2 regions of the Nocardioides cavernae genome follow, and region 2 is predicted to be linked to the other one. Evidence: riboswitches for the same ligand, from Rfam matches in the RefSeq annotation. Region 2 holds a riboswitch; the other holds the start of a gene.
What was found. Region 2 has a riboswitch for cyclic di-AMP ahead of JOD65_RS24020 (C40 family peptidase). Riboswitches for the same ligand answer to the same signal wherever they lie in the genome.
Positions count from the first base shown of each region.

Region 1: it holds a riboswitch for cyclic di-AMP, as region 2 does, so the genes downstream of both, JOD65_RS08910 (C40 family peptidase) here and JOD65_RS24020 (C40 family peptidase) in region 2, are expected to answer to the same signal.

Region 1 is NZ_JAFBCA010000001.1:1,921,592-1,928,894, reverse strand. Features, by position in the region: gene JOD65_RS08930 (WD40 repeat domain-containing protein) at 1-1,335, opposite strand, end outside; gene JOD65_RS08925 (YqgE/AlgH family protein) at 1,395-1,949, opposite strand; gene JOD65_RS08920 (TetR/AcrR family transcriptional regulator) at 2,033-2,677, shown strand; gene JOD65_RS08915 (DUF3048 domain-containing protein) at 2,661-3,683, opposite strand; gene JOD65_RS08910 (C40 family peptidase) at 3,848-4,408, opposite strand; cyclic di-AMP (ydaO/yuaA leader) riboswitch at 4,410-4,606, opposite strand; gene JOD65_RS08905 (SDR family NAD(P)-dependent oxidoreductase) at 4,715-5,482, opposite strand; gene JOD65_RS08900 (phosphatase PAP2 family protein) at 5,616-6,668, shown strand; gene JOD65_RS08895 (HIT family protein) at 6,673-7,089, opposite strand; gene JOD65_RS08890 (DUF4304 domain-containing protein) at 7,180-7,303, shown strand, end outside.
Region 2 is NZ_JAFBCA010000001.1:2,414,910-2,422,212, forward strand. Features, by position in the region: gene JOD65_RS11270 (NYN domain-containing protein) at 1-1,160, shown strand, start outside; gene JOD65_RS11275 (hypothetical protein) at 1,234-1,440, shown strand; cyclic di-AMP (ydaO/yuaA leader) riboswitch at 1,583-1,717, shown strand; gene JOD65_RS24020 (C40 family peptidase) at 1,817-2,743, shown strand; gene JOD65_RS11285 (hypothetical protein) at 2,805-3,986, shown strand; gene JOD65_RS11290 (Flp family type IVb pilin) at 4,097-4,261, opposite strand; gene JOD65_RS11295 (Flp family type IVb pilin) at 4,333-4,518, opposite strand; gene JOD65_RS11300 (response regulator transcription factor) at 5,109-5,756, opposite strand; gene JOD65_RS11305 (sensor histidine kinase) at 5,731-7,303, opposite strand, start outside.

The DNA of each region.
Region 1 (7,303 bases), 490 kb from region 2:
GAGGCCGCGTCGGGTGCCGCGCAGCAGGTCGTGGGCGTCGCTGGAGTACGCCACGCGTGTGGCGTCGTCGCTGAGCGACACGCTGCCCTGCTCACCGCCGGGGCGGGCCGTGAAGGGCGACGTACGGGCGCCGGTGAGCGTGTCGACCACGCGCAGCGGTCTCCGGGAGGTGGCGACGGCGTAGTGGCCACCGTCCGGGGTGATCGCGGCACCCAGGTTTCCCCGGGACGGGCCGCGGGACATGCCGAAACCGGTGTCGTGGACACCGCCCACCGGATCCCCGCCGTGTCCGCTGCCGGCAGCGACACCCGACCCGAGCACCGACACCAGCCGACCGTCGTCCGACACCTCCACCCGGACGATGCCCCCGAGCTCCACGCCGAGGCGGCCGAGGTCACGCACGCTGCCGGTGGTGGTGTCGAGCAGGGTGCTGCGGTCGGAGCCGACCATCACGGCGTGGCGCCCGTCGCCCGACACGCCCGCGAACGTCTGGGTCCCCACGTCGGCGACGAGGGTCCGCGTGGCCCCGGTGGCGGCTGTCCACTCGAGCAGCCGCGGCGCCGGGGAGTCCAGCTCGTTGCCCCTGTCCTGGTAGACCACACGGAGGCCGTCCTCCGTCAGCGCTGCGCCGACGGCCCGCGGTGCGACCTGGGTCAGGGAGAGGTCGGCACGGTCGAGGAGGAAGAGGCCCGCGGTCAGGTCGAGCAGCACGCGGCGGCCGTCACCGCTGATCCCCTCGACCTGCGCCCAGGCCTCGGGGTGGAGGAGCGTCACCCGTCCGGTCGCGGCCTCCCACACATAGAGCCGCGCGGCGTCCGGCTGCCGGCTGCCGGGCACGAGGTTGGTGGCGGCGGAGGAGAAGACCGCCGTGCCGCCGTCCCCGGACAGCGTCACGTTGCCGCTCCATCCGTTGGCCGGGCGGCCGTCGATCCCGCGCGTGACGAGCACCGTGCCGGGCGCGGCCCGCTGGGTCACCGCCCTCAGGACCAGCGTCGTACGACGGACCTTGCCGCGCTGCTTGCGCACCCCGCGCTCCTCGAGGCTCACCCTCCACGAACCCAGCCGCGGGGCCGTGCCGGTCAGGCGTCCGTCGCGCAGCCTCAGCCACCGCGGAAGGCCGTTCGCCTCGCGGATGCGCCAGTTCTGGCGCTGATAGTCATAGCGCTCCGAGCGCAGGACCGTGTCGACCACCCGGTTGGCGTCAGGTGCGGCGACCGTGTGCGCAGGACGTGTCGCGGGTGCCGCGTCGACCGCCCCCACCGCCGGCACCGCCGCGAGGCCGCCCACCACTGCTGCCGCTGCCAGGGCAGCCACTCCACCTCGCACCGTTGTCATCACGCCAGTGGAGACGCACGGGGAGACCGGAAGGTTGTCCGGCATTCGCTGCGAGTGGATCAGTTGAGATCGGGATCGACGGGGCGGTTCACGTGCCAGGCGAGCATGCCGGGCTGCCGGCGCATCACGTCGCGCCACAGGCCGCTCGGGTCGCCGCGGAACGCGTCAGCGGCCTCGCTGGTGACGACGTACCAGCTGCCCTCCTCGACCTCGCCGTCGAGCTGGCCCGCGCCCCAGCCGGCATAGCCGGCGAAGACGCGCATCGCGCGGAGCGTGCCGTCGACGAGCTCGGTCGGGGTGTCGAGGTCGACCATCCCCAGGAGCCCGGCGACCGGTCGCCACCCGACGGGCGGGTCGCCGGGGTCGCGCAGCGCGCCCACGGCCAGGGCGCCGTCAGTCCCGACCGGTCCCCCGCGGAACAGCACCTCCGGCTCCGCGACCACGTCGCGCCACGGCTCGAGGACGTCGGCGACCAGGATCTGGGAGGGGCGGTTGAGGACGACGCCGAGAGCGCCCTCCTCGGTGACGTCGAGCAGCAGCACGACCGTGTCGGCGAAGTTGGGGTCCTGCAGCGCCGGCGTCGCCACCAGCAACATCCCCGAAGCGAGCTGCATGGATCCACTATGGCCGACCCCGCGTCGGGGCACACCACCCGCGCGAGCCCGGCGTGACGCCGGGGTCACCTAGGCTGCGATCCATGGAGACCCGGCGGCAGCGCTACTCCGAGGCGACCAAGCAGGCGCTCGTCGAGGTCGCCGAGCGTCTCTTCACCGCGCACGGCTACTCCGCGACGTCGCTGGACGCCATCGTCGCGGGCGCCGACGTCACCAAGGGCGCGCTCTACCACCACTTCAGCGGCAAGCAGGCGATCTTCGAGGCGGCCTTCGAGCGGGTGCAGTCCCGGGCGACGACGGGGATCGCCGACGCGGCCGCGGGGCACCCGGACCCGTGGGACCAGGCGCAGGCCGGGATGCGGGCCTTCCTCGAGGCGGTCCAGGAGCCGGCCTACCGCCAGGTCGTCGTCTCCGACGGCCCCTCGGTGCTCGGCCACGAGCGCTACCGCGAGCAGGAGGAGCGGTCGACGTACGCCCTCGTCGACGAGATCGTGCGCTCGGTGCTGACCGCCGAGGGCCGCGACCTCGACGACGCGATGCTCGACACCTTCACGCGCATCTTCTTCGGCGCCATGTCGGCCGCGGGAGGCTCGGTCGCCGTCAGCGACGACCCCGCCGCCGCGGCCCTGCGGGTCGAGGCGGCGATCGGCGTGATCCTGGCCGGGCTCCAGCGCCTCCTCGACGAAGGCGCCGGAGCGTTGGCGCCGGGGGCTACTTCGCGAACGTGACGTTGCCGTTGACGGCCGGGACGAGCTCCACCCACACGTGGCCGGCAGGCACGGTGAGGTCGCCGCCCTTGGTGGAGAGCTCGATCTCGCCCGTCAGGCCGTCCTTGGTCCACGTGCCCTTCACGACGCGGCCGCCGTGGAAGAGCAGCGCGGCGCCCTTGCCCTCGAACTTGGTCTCCGGCACCGGGTAGCCGGCCGGGTCGCGGTAGCCCGCGTCGCCGACGCGGACCCGCAGCACGAGCACGGAGTCGGCCGGGAACTGGTCGCCCTCCGCGGCGTAGGAGTCGGTGTTGACGTAGCCGCCCTGCTGGAACTGCCAGCTGGTGGAGTGGGCACCGAAGTCCGCGGTGAGCGTGCTGGCCTTCGCGCCCTTCGGCAGGTCGGCCTCGTCGCCCCACGGGAGGTAGGGGGGCGGCTCCTCCTCGGCCTTGAGGCGCTTGGAGATGTCGCCGAGCCGGGCGAAGAGGTTGTAGGGGGCCGAGCGCGACGTCTCGCGGTAGACGCCGGCCTCGCCCTCGGTGATCCACGGGATGCCGGCGCCGTTGATCCGGTTGATCGTGACCGGGGCCGCGCCGCTGGTCACCACGGTCGCGCCCGGCGGGACGATCCCGATGTCGCTGGCGCGCATCGAGCGGACCGGGCCGATGGCGGCGGGCACCTTGGAGTAGTAGAAGGCCGCGAGGCGGGTGTAGCCGCCCTCGACGAGCTCCTCGACGACGAGGTCGGCCGAGCCGAGGCCCACCTGCGGGGCGCTGGAGGAGGTGTTGTCGACCTTGGTGACGACGACGGGGTGCCGGGGTGCGTCGCCCTTGCGCTCGAGCCCGGTCAGGGGCCAGTACGTCGGCTCCGGCGGGGCCTCGGTCGTCTCCGAGCTGGTCGGCTCGGAGGGCGCGGAGGCGCTGGGGGCCGGGTCGTCCCCGCCGCTGCAGCCGGCGAGGAGGAGCGTGGCCGCCGCGAGGGTGGCGACGATCGCGCGGGGCGACGAGAGGTGGCGACGGTGACGCACGGGGAGCTCCGATCGAGCGGGGGTGTTCGAGCCGGGGGGCTCGGGTCTGCGGTTCTCTGGAAAGTCTGGGGGCGCGCCTTCCCCGATCAGGGAAGGCGCGCCACAGGGTAGATCAGCAGGAAGTACCTACCAATCCGAGCCTGTCACCCGGGTGCGGGCACTGCTCAGGCGCGACGGACGGTCCCGGCGAACCAGGCGGACGTCCACGGCACGGCAACGCGTACGCGCTGTCCCGAGCCCGGGGAGTGCACCATCACGGCGTGCCCGTGCGACCAGCGCAGGAAGATCGCGGCGTGGTAGACCCCGCCGCTGCCGTAGAAGAACATCAGGTCGCCGGAGCGCATGTCGTTCTTGGCGATCCGGCGAGCCTGGCCCGCCTGGGCGCTCGACGTGCGCGGCACCGAGAGACCGGCGCGGCTGTAGCTGTACTTGACCAGGCCGGAGCAGTCGAAGCGGTCCGGGCCGGCGGCGCCGTACGCGTAGGCGTCGCCGCGCTGGTTCATGGCGATGTCGCGTGCGCTGAGCACGCGGTTGGCCACCCGACGCTTGGCGCTGACGCGCGCCGACTTCTGCGTCTTCTTCGCGGTGGTCGTGGTGGAGGCGTCGTCGGACGTGCTGCCGCCGGTGGCGGCGGTTGCGGGCAGGGCGCTCATCGTCGATGCGGTGATGCCGAGCCCGGCGAGGGCGAGCGCGAGCGCTCGCGCCTTACGAGGGGTCGCAGGCATGGTTGTTCCTTTCCCACGCCTGTGAGGTGAGCTGTCGGGCTAGGGCTGGAAAGTGCCCTGCCACCGTCCTCTCGAAGAGGCTGGCGACTTCGCCCCGAGCCGGTCGATGACCGGCGGTGGAACCTGTGGGTCCCCCACTCCTGCCCCGGTGTGTCTCGGGGGTCGTCCCGGCCGGGCAGGACTCGGCGTAGTCCGGGACGGTTGGGTCTCTCGACCGTTCTCCAAGGTGACAGACGACCCCCGGACACGCAAAACCGGCCACGTCCCCGAGCGTGGGGCGTGGCCGGGATCACGCCCGGACCGCGCTCAGCCGAGCTTGCGGCCCCCGTCGACGTACAGCGTCTGACCGGTGATGAACGACGCCTCGTCGCTGCACAGGAACGCGGCCGCGGCCGCGATGTCCTCGGGCTGCCCGACGCGCCGCACGGGCGTCGCCTCGGCGTTGACGCGCTGCAGCTCCTCGGGCTCCATCTTGAGGCGGCGCGCGGTGGCGTCGGTCATCTCGGTGGCGATGAACCCCGGTGCGATGGCGTTGGCGGTGATGCCGAACGGGCCGAGCTCGATGCCGAGCGTGCGGGTGAGGCCCTGGATGCCCATCTTGGCCGCGGAGTAGTTGGCCTGGCCGCGGTTGCCGAGGGCGGAGACGCTCGACAGGTTGAGGATCTTGCCGTACTTCTGCTCCACGAACCGGGACTGAGCGGCCTTGGTCATGTTGAAGACGCCCTTGAGGTGGACGTTCATCACCAGGTCCCAGTCCTCCTCGGTCATCTTGAAGAGCAGGTTGTCGCGGGTGATGCCGGCGTTGTTGACCAGGACGTGGATCCCGCCGAGCTCGTCGACCACCCGCTGCACGGAGGCCTCGGCGGCGGCGGCGTCGACGACGTCGCAGCCGATGCCCACCGCGCGGGCACCGTCGGCGAGCTCGAGACGGCCGGCGGCCTCCTGGGCGGCGGCCTCGTCGAGGTCGAGGATCGCGATGGACGCGCCCTCGCTCGCGAGGCGCTGCGCGATGCCGAAGCCGATGCCTCGCGCAGCTCCGGTGATGACGGCGACGCGGCGGTCGTAGCGACCCATCTCGATGACTCCTCAGGCTCGGTGACGTCTGTCCGTGAGGGTAGTGCGTGGCGTCGCGGGGGGCTCACCCGAGTTGTGGAGATCCGGTGCAGACCGCTCGCGCTGCCGCGGCGGGTGTCATACCGTGCCAAGCATGGGTCGGGGGTACTTCCGCGGCGCGATCGGCGTCGCCGTCGCCATGGCGGTGGCCACATGGGTGGTCGCGGCCGCCTACCACCTGCCCGTTCGCGACCCCGACGGCGTCTCGGTCCCGACCTGGGTGCGGCTGCCGGTGATCGTGCTGGCCGCCGTGCTCCTCGACGTCGTCGCGCGGTGGGCGGCGTACATCCGCACGACGCCGCGCCCCGGCGCCTGGGCAGCGCTGCGCACCGTGGTCCGCGCCCGGTGGACGCGGGAGCAGGTGTGGTTCACCCTGAGCGGGCTCGTGGCGTGGTACGTCGCCTACGTCGCGTTCCGCAACCTCAAGGGCTACCTGCCGTTCGTCAACGACCGCCTGTGGGACACCGAGCTGCACCGGATGGACCGCCTGCTGTGGCTGGGCCACGACCCGGCCGTCGTCCTCCACCACGTCCTCGGCACCAGCTGGGCCGCCTGGCTGCTTTCCGGCGTCTACGTGCTGTGGATCGGGCTGGTGCCGGCGGCGCTGGCCGTCGCGCTCGTGTGGACGCGGCGATCCATCACCGGCGCCCTCTACGTCACGGCCGTCTCCTTCAACTGGCTGCTCGGCGTGGCCGTCTACTACCTCGTCCCGTCCCTCGGGCCGATCTACTCGCGACCGCAGGAGTTCACCGGGCTGCCCCGGACGTTCAACACCGCCGTGCAGGACCTCCTGCTCGACGACCGCGTCGCCGTGCTGGCCGACGCCTGGGACACCCGCGCCGTGCAGACCGTCGCTGCCTTCGCGTCGCTCCACGTGGCGATCACGGTCACCACGTGCCTGGTGATGGAGCTGCTCCGGCTCCCCCGCTGGGTGCGTCTGACCGGCTGGGCCTTCGCCGCGCTGACCTGCCTGTCCACCGTCTACCTGGGGTGGCACTTCTTCGTCGACGTCCTCGGCGGGTTCGCAGTCGGCACGCTGTCCCTGGTGCTCGCCGCCTGGACGACCGGACACCCGCTCCGGCGCCGCGACCGGACGTGGTCGCTCGGCGAGGCCCGGGCCCGCGAGGAGGAGCAGGTCCGCTCCTGACCGGTCAGCCGTTCGCGAGGGCGTCCCGGAGCCGTTCGGCGTACGCCGCCGCCTCGCCGTCGCCGTACTTCGTGCGCGGCCAGAAGAAGCCGCGCAGCCCGTCGCCCTTGGTGCGCGGGACCACGTGGAGGTGGAGGTGCGGGACGGACTGGCTGACCGTGTTGTTGATCGCCACGAACGACCCCTGCGCGCCGAGGGCGTCCTTGACCGCCGTCGCGAGCCGCTGGGCCGCCGCCAGGAACCCGTCTCGCTGACCCGCGGGGAGGTCCGGGAGCGTCTCGAGGTGGGTGCGGGGCACGAGCAGGACGTGCCCCTTGAAGACCGGCCGGGCGTCGAGGAACGCCACCAGGTCGTCGGTCTCCAGCACCAGGTGACCGGGCACCTCGCCCGAGATGATCTGGCAGAACACGCATCCGTCCACGTCACGGATGGTGCCACGGGGCACCGACCATCGCCCGCGTGACCGCGGCTGAGCCGCCGCCTCTTGGCGGCCTTCACGTACGGTCACCGGGTGACGATCCAGGCGGCGTTCCGCGACGCGGTGCGCGAGGTCCTGGCGCCGGCAGCGCGGGCGCACGGCTTCAAGGGCTCGGGCCGCACGTGGCGTCGGACCAACGAGCTGGGCGACTGCGCGA
Region 2 (7,303 bases):
CGATGCCGCCGTCCCTCCGCAAGGTGGCCGGCTTCGCGCCGGCACGCCGTGCCCGGCTCGGCGGCTCTGCGATCTGGGCAGCGCTCGACGACGCCGCGTTCCGCGAGCACGCAGCGGTGCAGGTCGCGGTCGTGCCAGCCTCTGCGGACGACCCGGTCGACACCGCCGCTCGCGCCTGGCTGGCCAGGGACGAGGGCTGGGAGTCCGTCGTCGCCGAGGTCGCCGGCTCGCTCGGCGAGCACGAGGAGCGCGACGAGCAGGCCCACGCCGAGCACGCCCGCCTGACCGCGCAGGTCGCGGCCCTGCAGGCCGAGCTCGGTGCCGTCCGCGCGGAGCACCGCGAGGAGCTCGAGCGGGCGAAGGCCGACCACAAGGTGCTGCGCCAGCGCCTGGGCGAGGCGCGCGGTGTGCTGCGTGCCGCGGAGCAGGCGAGGGACGCGGCGTACGCCGCCCGGGACGAGGCCCTGGCTGCTGCAGCGGCTGCGACCCGCACCGCCGAGGCAGACGTACGACGACTGCGCGCCCAGCTGGACGAGGCCGAGGCCGGCCTCGCCGCCGGCCGACGCGAGACGCGGTCCGACCGGGACGCCGCGAGCATCCGGGCACGGCTCCTGCTCGACGCGGTCGTCGACGCCGCGACGGGGCTGCGTCGCGAGCTCGCGCTCCCCGCTGTCAGCGGCGCTCCCGGCGATGCCGTCGAGGCCGCCCTGGCCGGCGTCGAAGCGGCGCCCTCCTCCAGCGCACCGGCCACACCGGCGTTGCTCGAGCAGACGCTCGCACTGCCGCGGGTCCGGCTCGTGATCGACGGCTACAACGTCACCAAGCAACGCTGGCCCAACGCGAGTCTGGAGGCACAGCGCAGCCGGCTGGTCGCTGCGTTGGGACCGCTGGTCGCGAGGACGGGGGCGGAGACGACCGTGGTCTTCGACGCTGCGGAGTCCACGGTGCGCACGGCGATGCCGGCGCCGCGCGGGGTCCGCGTGGTGTTCAGCCCAGAGAGCGTCATCGCCGACGACGTGATCCGCCAGCTGGTGGCTGCCGAGCCCCGCGGCCGGGTGGTCGTCGTGGTGACGGGGGACCAGGCAGTCGCCCGCGACGTGGCACGGGACGGAGCGAGAACCGTTCCTGTGGCGGCGCTCGTCGGCGTCATCGCCGGCTAGCCCGACACCGTCCGACACGCCGGTGCGCGACACGCCGGGGGGGTTGTCGGTGGCTCCTGTCACCGTTCGGGACATGACGACACGGATCGACTGCGACACCTGCGTGGTGCGCGGGCTGCACTGCCACGACTGCGTGGTGACGGTGCTCCTCGGCCCACCGCCCGAGCTGACCATCGACGACGACGAGATGGCCGCGCTCGACGTGCTGGCCTCCGGCGGCCTGGTGCCGCCCCTACGGCTCGTGGAGCCGGTGGCTGGCCCGGTCATCGAGTCGGCCTGACCCCCAGGACGCGACACGACTACCCCCAAGTTGACCCGAAGATTGGCGACGGGTCCTCGAGCGGTTTAGGGTGTGGGCTGACGTCCGTGGCAGTGGGTCACCAGGCCCGCGCGGACGTCGCGCCGAGTCGTGGACCACACCCCCGCATCACCCGTGGTCGACGAGCCGGGGAACCACACTTCCCCCTGGGGTGAATCGCCTGTGAGGCGTGCTGCGCGAGCGGCACGAGGAGCAGGAGTAGGCCAGTCGTGCCGAACCCGTCAGCTCACCTGGTAGGCGTACGACACCCCGAGGAGTTCCCCCGCTCGTGGCTCACACCCGCAAGCGAGTTGGCGCGACCGTTCTTGGTCTCTCCGCGATCGCTGCCATCGCTTTCGTGCCTGCAACCCCCGCGCAGGCCGACCCCGACATCAAGGACGTCAAGGTTCGCGTCGACCGCCTCTACCACGAGGCCGAGGCGGCGCAGGAGCGCCTCCACGACGCCAAGCTCGACCTCGCCGACCTGCGAAGCGACCTCGACGGGCTGAAGGCCGACCAGGATCGCCAGGACGAGCGCCTCGGCGCCGTCCGCGACCAGGTCTCCGACGCCGTCGTGCGCCAGCTCGAGGGAGAGGGCATCTCGACCGTCGGTCAGATCGTCGTCTCCGACGACCCGGGAGCGTTCCTCGACTCGCTCTCGACGATGTCGTCGTTCAACGACCTCCAGGCGTCGCTCCTGTCCGACTACGACACCGAGCTCGAGGCCCTCGAGATCCGCCGCGAGGCCACCGCGTCCCGCACCAAGGAGATCGCTGAGATCACCGAGCAGCTGAGCGCCGAGAAGGACACGGTCGACGACAAGCTCGCCGAGGCCAAGGACCTGCTCGCCGACCTCGAGGCCGAGGAGCGCGAGCGCGTGCTCGCCTCGCGCGGCACCACGACCCGCGCGCCCAGCTCGGTCTCCGTCCCCGCGTCCGGCCGCGCCGCCGCGGCGGTGCAGTACGCGATGGCACAGGTGGGTGACGCCTACGTCTACGGCGCGATGGGCGAGAACGCCTTCGACTGCAGCGGCCTGACCATGCGCGCCTGGGCCCAGGCGGGCGTGTCGCTCCCGCACTCGTCCAGCGCCCAGTTCAGCTCCGGCCCGCGCATCGCGGCCAGCGACCTGCAGCCCGGCGACCTGGTCTTCTACTACAGCCCGATCAGCCACGTCGGCATGTACATCGGCAACGGCATGATCGTCCACGCCGCCAACCCCGGCACCGGCGTCGCCGTCTCGGGCCTCTACTCGATGCCCTTCGTCGGCGCGGTCCGCCCTGGCTGACCAGCAGACATCGAAGGCCGGTCGTCCACTCCTGTGGGCGGCCGGCCTTTCGCTGTTCCTCGTGGTCGTCCTGGTCGTCGTCCTGACGCGGGACGGACGTCAGGAGGTCGCCCCCGGCCAGCTCAGTGAGGCGCCGCGTGCGAGTCCGGCGGAGGCGGCGGCTGCGCTGACCGCGTTCGTCGACGCCGTCGAGACACGCGACGCGCAGGCACTGGCACAGCTGGCGCCCCCTCAGCTGCCGGCCGCGGACGAGCTGTTGTCGGACATCGCGGCAAATGTCCGTTCGCTCGACCTCGCGGCCGTGGACGCACGCTACGTCGACCAAGTGGGCGCCGTCGCCCCGGACGGCTCGTGGAGCGGCGTGGCCGAGCTGACCTGGCGTGTTCGCGGCTTCGACGAGGCGCCGGCGCGCAGCGACGTCGTCGTGAGCTTCGCTCCGAGTGGCGATGGACTGGGCATCGTGGAGTTCGCGTCGTCCGACGCAGCGGGGACGCGCCTGCCGTTGTGGCTCCGTGGCCGCCTGTCAGTCTCCCGGTCGGACGACGTCCTCGTGATGGCGGACGGGCCCCCGAGCGTGGCCAAGGCTGCGGCCGCACGAACGGTGCGGGGCATCGACGTCGTACGTCGCGTCCTCCCGGACTGGAGCTCGCCCGTCGTGGTGGAGGTGCCCGCCACAGCAGCCGCGCTCGACGAGACCCTAGGCGCGCGACCCGGGACGTACGCCGGGATCGCTGCGGTGACCGCCCCGGTCGGACGAGCCTCGGACGGTGACGGGCCCGTCCACGTGTTCGTGAACCCTGACGTCAGCGACGGGCTGCGCCGCGTGGGCGCGCAGGTGGTCATGAGCCACGAGCTGGTGCATGTCGCGACCGATGCGGTTCGCAAGCCGGTCGAGCCGTGGCTGCTCGAGGGCTTCGCGGACTATGTCGCGCTCCGTGGCACGCGCCTGCCGGACCGCGTCACGCTGGGGCGTGCCATCGCGGCGGCCAGGCGCGACGGCGTACCGGATGCATTGCCGACCGCGGCAGACTTCGACACTCGTACGCGCGACCTGCAGGCCCGCTACGAGGAGGCGTGGCTCGCCTGTCGGATCATCGCCGAGAGGCTGGGGGAGGAGGGCCTGGTGCAGGTGTACGACGATGCCTCGAGCCAACCTGTGACCGAGGCACTCGCGGCAGCCGGCCTTCCCGTCGGCGCCCTGTCGCACACTTGGCAAGAAGTGCTGCGCAAGATCGCGCGATGACGCGCTCAGAAATGCACCGAAGGCGATCGGAGATCCGATCGCCTTCAAGCGAATCTGGTGCAGCTGCGAAGTCCCCGACGCCGACTGGCACTGTCAGCCGCAACTCGACTCTAGTTACGGCCCAGTCGCGGAGGGATCTCCTGGAAGAGACTGAGCACTTCCTGTCCGAAGAAGCCGACGGTGATGATGATCGCAACGCCGATCATCCCGAGCATGAGGCCGTACTCCACGGCCGTCGCTCCGCGCTCGTCGCGCCTTTGGTCGTTGCGGGTCATCGTCCTGCTCCCTCCTGCGTGAATGGCGAAGGCCGGCACCCGCGAGACGCGGGCGCCGGCCTTCGGGTGGATCAGCGGCCCTGCATGCCCGCGGTCATCTCGTCGAACAGGGTGACGAGCTCGTCGCCGAGGAGGCCGACGGTGGCAATGATGGCGGCGGCGATCAGCGCGACCATGAGGCCGTACTCAACGGCGGTGGCGCCCTTCTCGTCGTCCTTGCGGCCCGCGAGCATGATGGCGAAGAAGTTCTGCAGCATGGTATTTCCCCTTGTTTCTGTCTGATGAGTCTCGGCTTCCGAGCCCACGAGGACCCGTCGAGAAGAACTCTGCCAAGATCGCGCGGTCGACGGATCAGGTGATCGGCTCCGTCTGGGTAGTTCCTTGTGACTATCTCCGCGCCACCCCTACGGCCGCGCGGACCACCGAACCGGCTAGCTGTACTGATGGGGCGGTGGTCAGTCCGGAGAAGGGTGCAACCGGCCGTGTCGTCGTCCCGGGCCTTGGCGTGTGGCGAGTCGGCTGTCGAAGGTCGTGCACCTCGTGGTGCCGATCTCGGGGACCTGGTGGGCGTCCTTGGGCCGGTGAGCGCGTTGGCTGCGAGCCGGCCTTCATCGCTGCGGTGGAACCGGAGGTGACCCACCTCCGCAGTGGGGATGGTGTGGAGCTGCTCCGAGCGACGTTGGACCGGGCCCGGGACGGTCGTGCTGGCTGCAGCGCCCCGGCTCACTGCGGCTCGGCCGACATCGCATCGGTATACGTGCTGACGGCGCACAGGATGGGGTAGCGCAAGGCTCGTCCTCGTACCCTGGGTCAGGACCGGGCCGACGTGCCGGGTCAGTACATCTACTCAGAAACGCTGAGGGGAGGCGTGGTCGAGCATGCCGAGCCGCATCGCCGTCACCAGCGCCTGGGCGCGGTTGGCGGCGCCCAGCTTCTGGTAGATGTGGGTGATGTGGGTCTTCGCCGTCGACTCGCTCATGTAGAGCGACGAGGCGATCTCGCCCGTGCCGAGTCCGTCGGCCAGCAGGGCGAGCACCTCGGCCTCGCGACCTGACAGCTTGGGAGGCGCCGGGGACGTGGCGCGTCGCATGACCGCCTGGCTCAGGCCAGTACAGAGGAAGGTGCGCGGGGCGACCGCCGCGTGCTTGGCGGCGCTGACCACCTCCTTCGCCCGGGTGTCCTTGCCCACGAACGCTGAGGCGCCTGCCTCCATCGCCGCGAAGATGTGATCGTCGCCGGCGTGCATGGTCAGAACCACGACGCCGGTGCTGTCGGAGGTGTCGCGGATCGCGCGCACCACGTCGAGGCCGTGCCCGTCCGGCAGCTGCAGATCCGTGACGACGACGTCTGGCTGCAGCCCCTTCCACGCGGACACGCCCTCGGCAACGGTGCCTGCCTGTCCCACGACGGTCATGTCGACGTCACGCTCGAACGCTCGCGCCAGACCTTGGCGGATCAGCTCGTGGTCGTCAACCAGTAGCACAGTGGTGCCCATGGGCGGTCTCTCCTTCTGACGTGACGGTCGATGGTGATCGCAGGCAGACGACGGTCCCGCCGTCGTCTCGGGGAGTGACCTCGAGTCGGGCGCCGACGCCTTCGGCCCTCTCCCGCATGGTCTGAAGTCCCCAGTGGTGCTCGCGTGGTTCGGCGTTGCCGACCCCGTCGTCCGCCACCTCCAGCCGGAGGGTGTCCCCGTCGGAGTCGAAGGTGACCCACAGGTTGTTGGCCCGGGCGTGCTTCCTGACGTTGCCGATGGCCTCTTGGGCCACGCGAAGCACCTCCGTTGCCGTGCGGGGAGTGAGCGGCGGCCCGGACTCCGCAAGCGAGAGATGCACCTGGAGGCCCGAGGTGTGGGACACCTCGCGGGCATAGTCGGCGAGCGAGCTCGACACCCGACCGTCGGTGACCTCGTGGCGCAGGTCGAAGATGGAGAACCTGATCTCCGAGACGAGGCGTGTGATCTCTGCTCGAAGCGTCGACGCGAGCTCCCGGGTCAGCTCCTGGTCGCTGATCGACTCGATCTCGTCGACGATGTATCCAAGCCCGACGATCTCCTGGGCGACGCCGTCGTGCATGTCGCGGGCGATGCGGTTGCGCTCCTCGGAGGTGGCGAGCGTGCGCACGTCCTCGAAGAGCACGGCCGTGTCGAGCCTGAGGGCAAATTCGTCGGCCACCTCGCGCGCGCGTCCGTCGAGTTCCTCGGTCCAACGGGGGACGCCTACGACGACGCAGTAGCCCAGGACCTGCTGAGACCCTCGCAGCGGCACCACCGCTGCACCAGGCGTCCGCTCGGCCTCGGGAAGGTGGATCTCGTGGAGCAGGCGGTCCACGTCACCGCCCGGGTTGATCGCGCGGAGCGGCTGGTCCTGGTCGACGACGAAGACGGTGCAGCGTGCGCCCGCCGTGGCCCGTAGCATCGCCGTCTCGAGCTCGGTCGCCAAGGAGGCACTGTCCAGACCTACGGTTCCGGACGCTGCCAGCTGGTGGAACCGGGCCATCAGGTGGTGCGCAGCGGCATAGGGGGCCTCGCGAGCGGCCAAGTCCCGGTTCCCGCGTGACTGCCAGCTCGCCAGCAACCCGACGCCGAGCCCGATGGTGAGCCACGGCAGTACACCTGTGGCTCGCTCAGCCACATCGCCTGACGGATCGGTGGCCAGGGTCGCCGCGGTGGCCAGGCCGGCGATCAGCGTCACGTTCAACGTGGTCACGAGGCCGTGCCGGACACCTGCGACGACGGCGGGGAAGGCCAGGCAGGCACCCAGGCCGACGGTGGAGTCCGTGGCGACGATGACGGTGGGCACGACGACCGCCTCGGCGACGGCGTACCAGTGCGTCGGCTGCCCGCGCGACTTCCACTCGAGCAGGGACATCACCAGGGTGACGAGCAGAATCACGACCAGGGCGGGCGCCGATCCCACCAGCACGCCGTCGCTGATGGCCGCGCCCGTGGCCAGGGCGACGGCGAAGACGCGTACGGCGGTCGTCGTCCTCCAGGCGTTGACGGCCGATCGCGTCGGCGCGGCGTCACCCGGCTGTCGGACG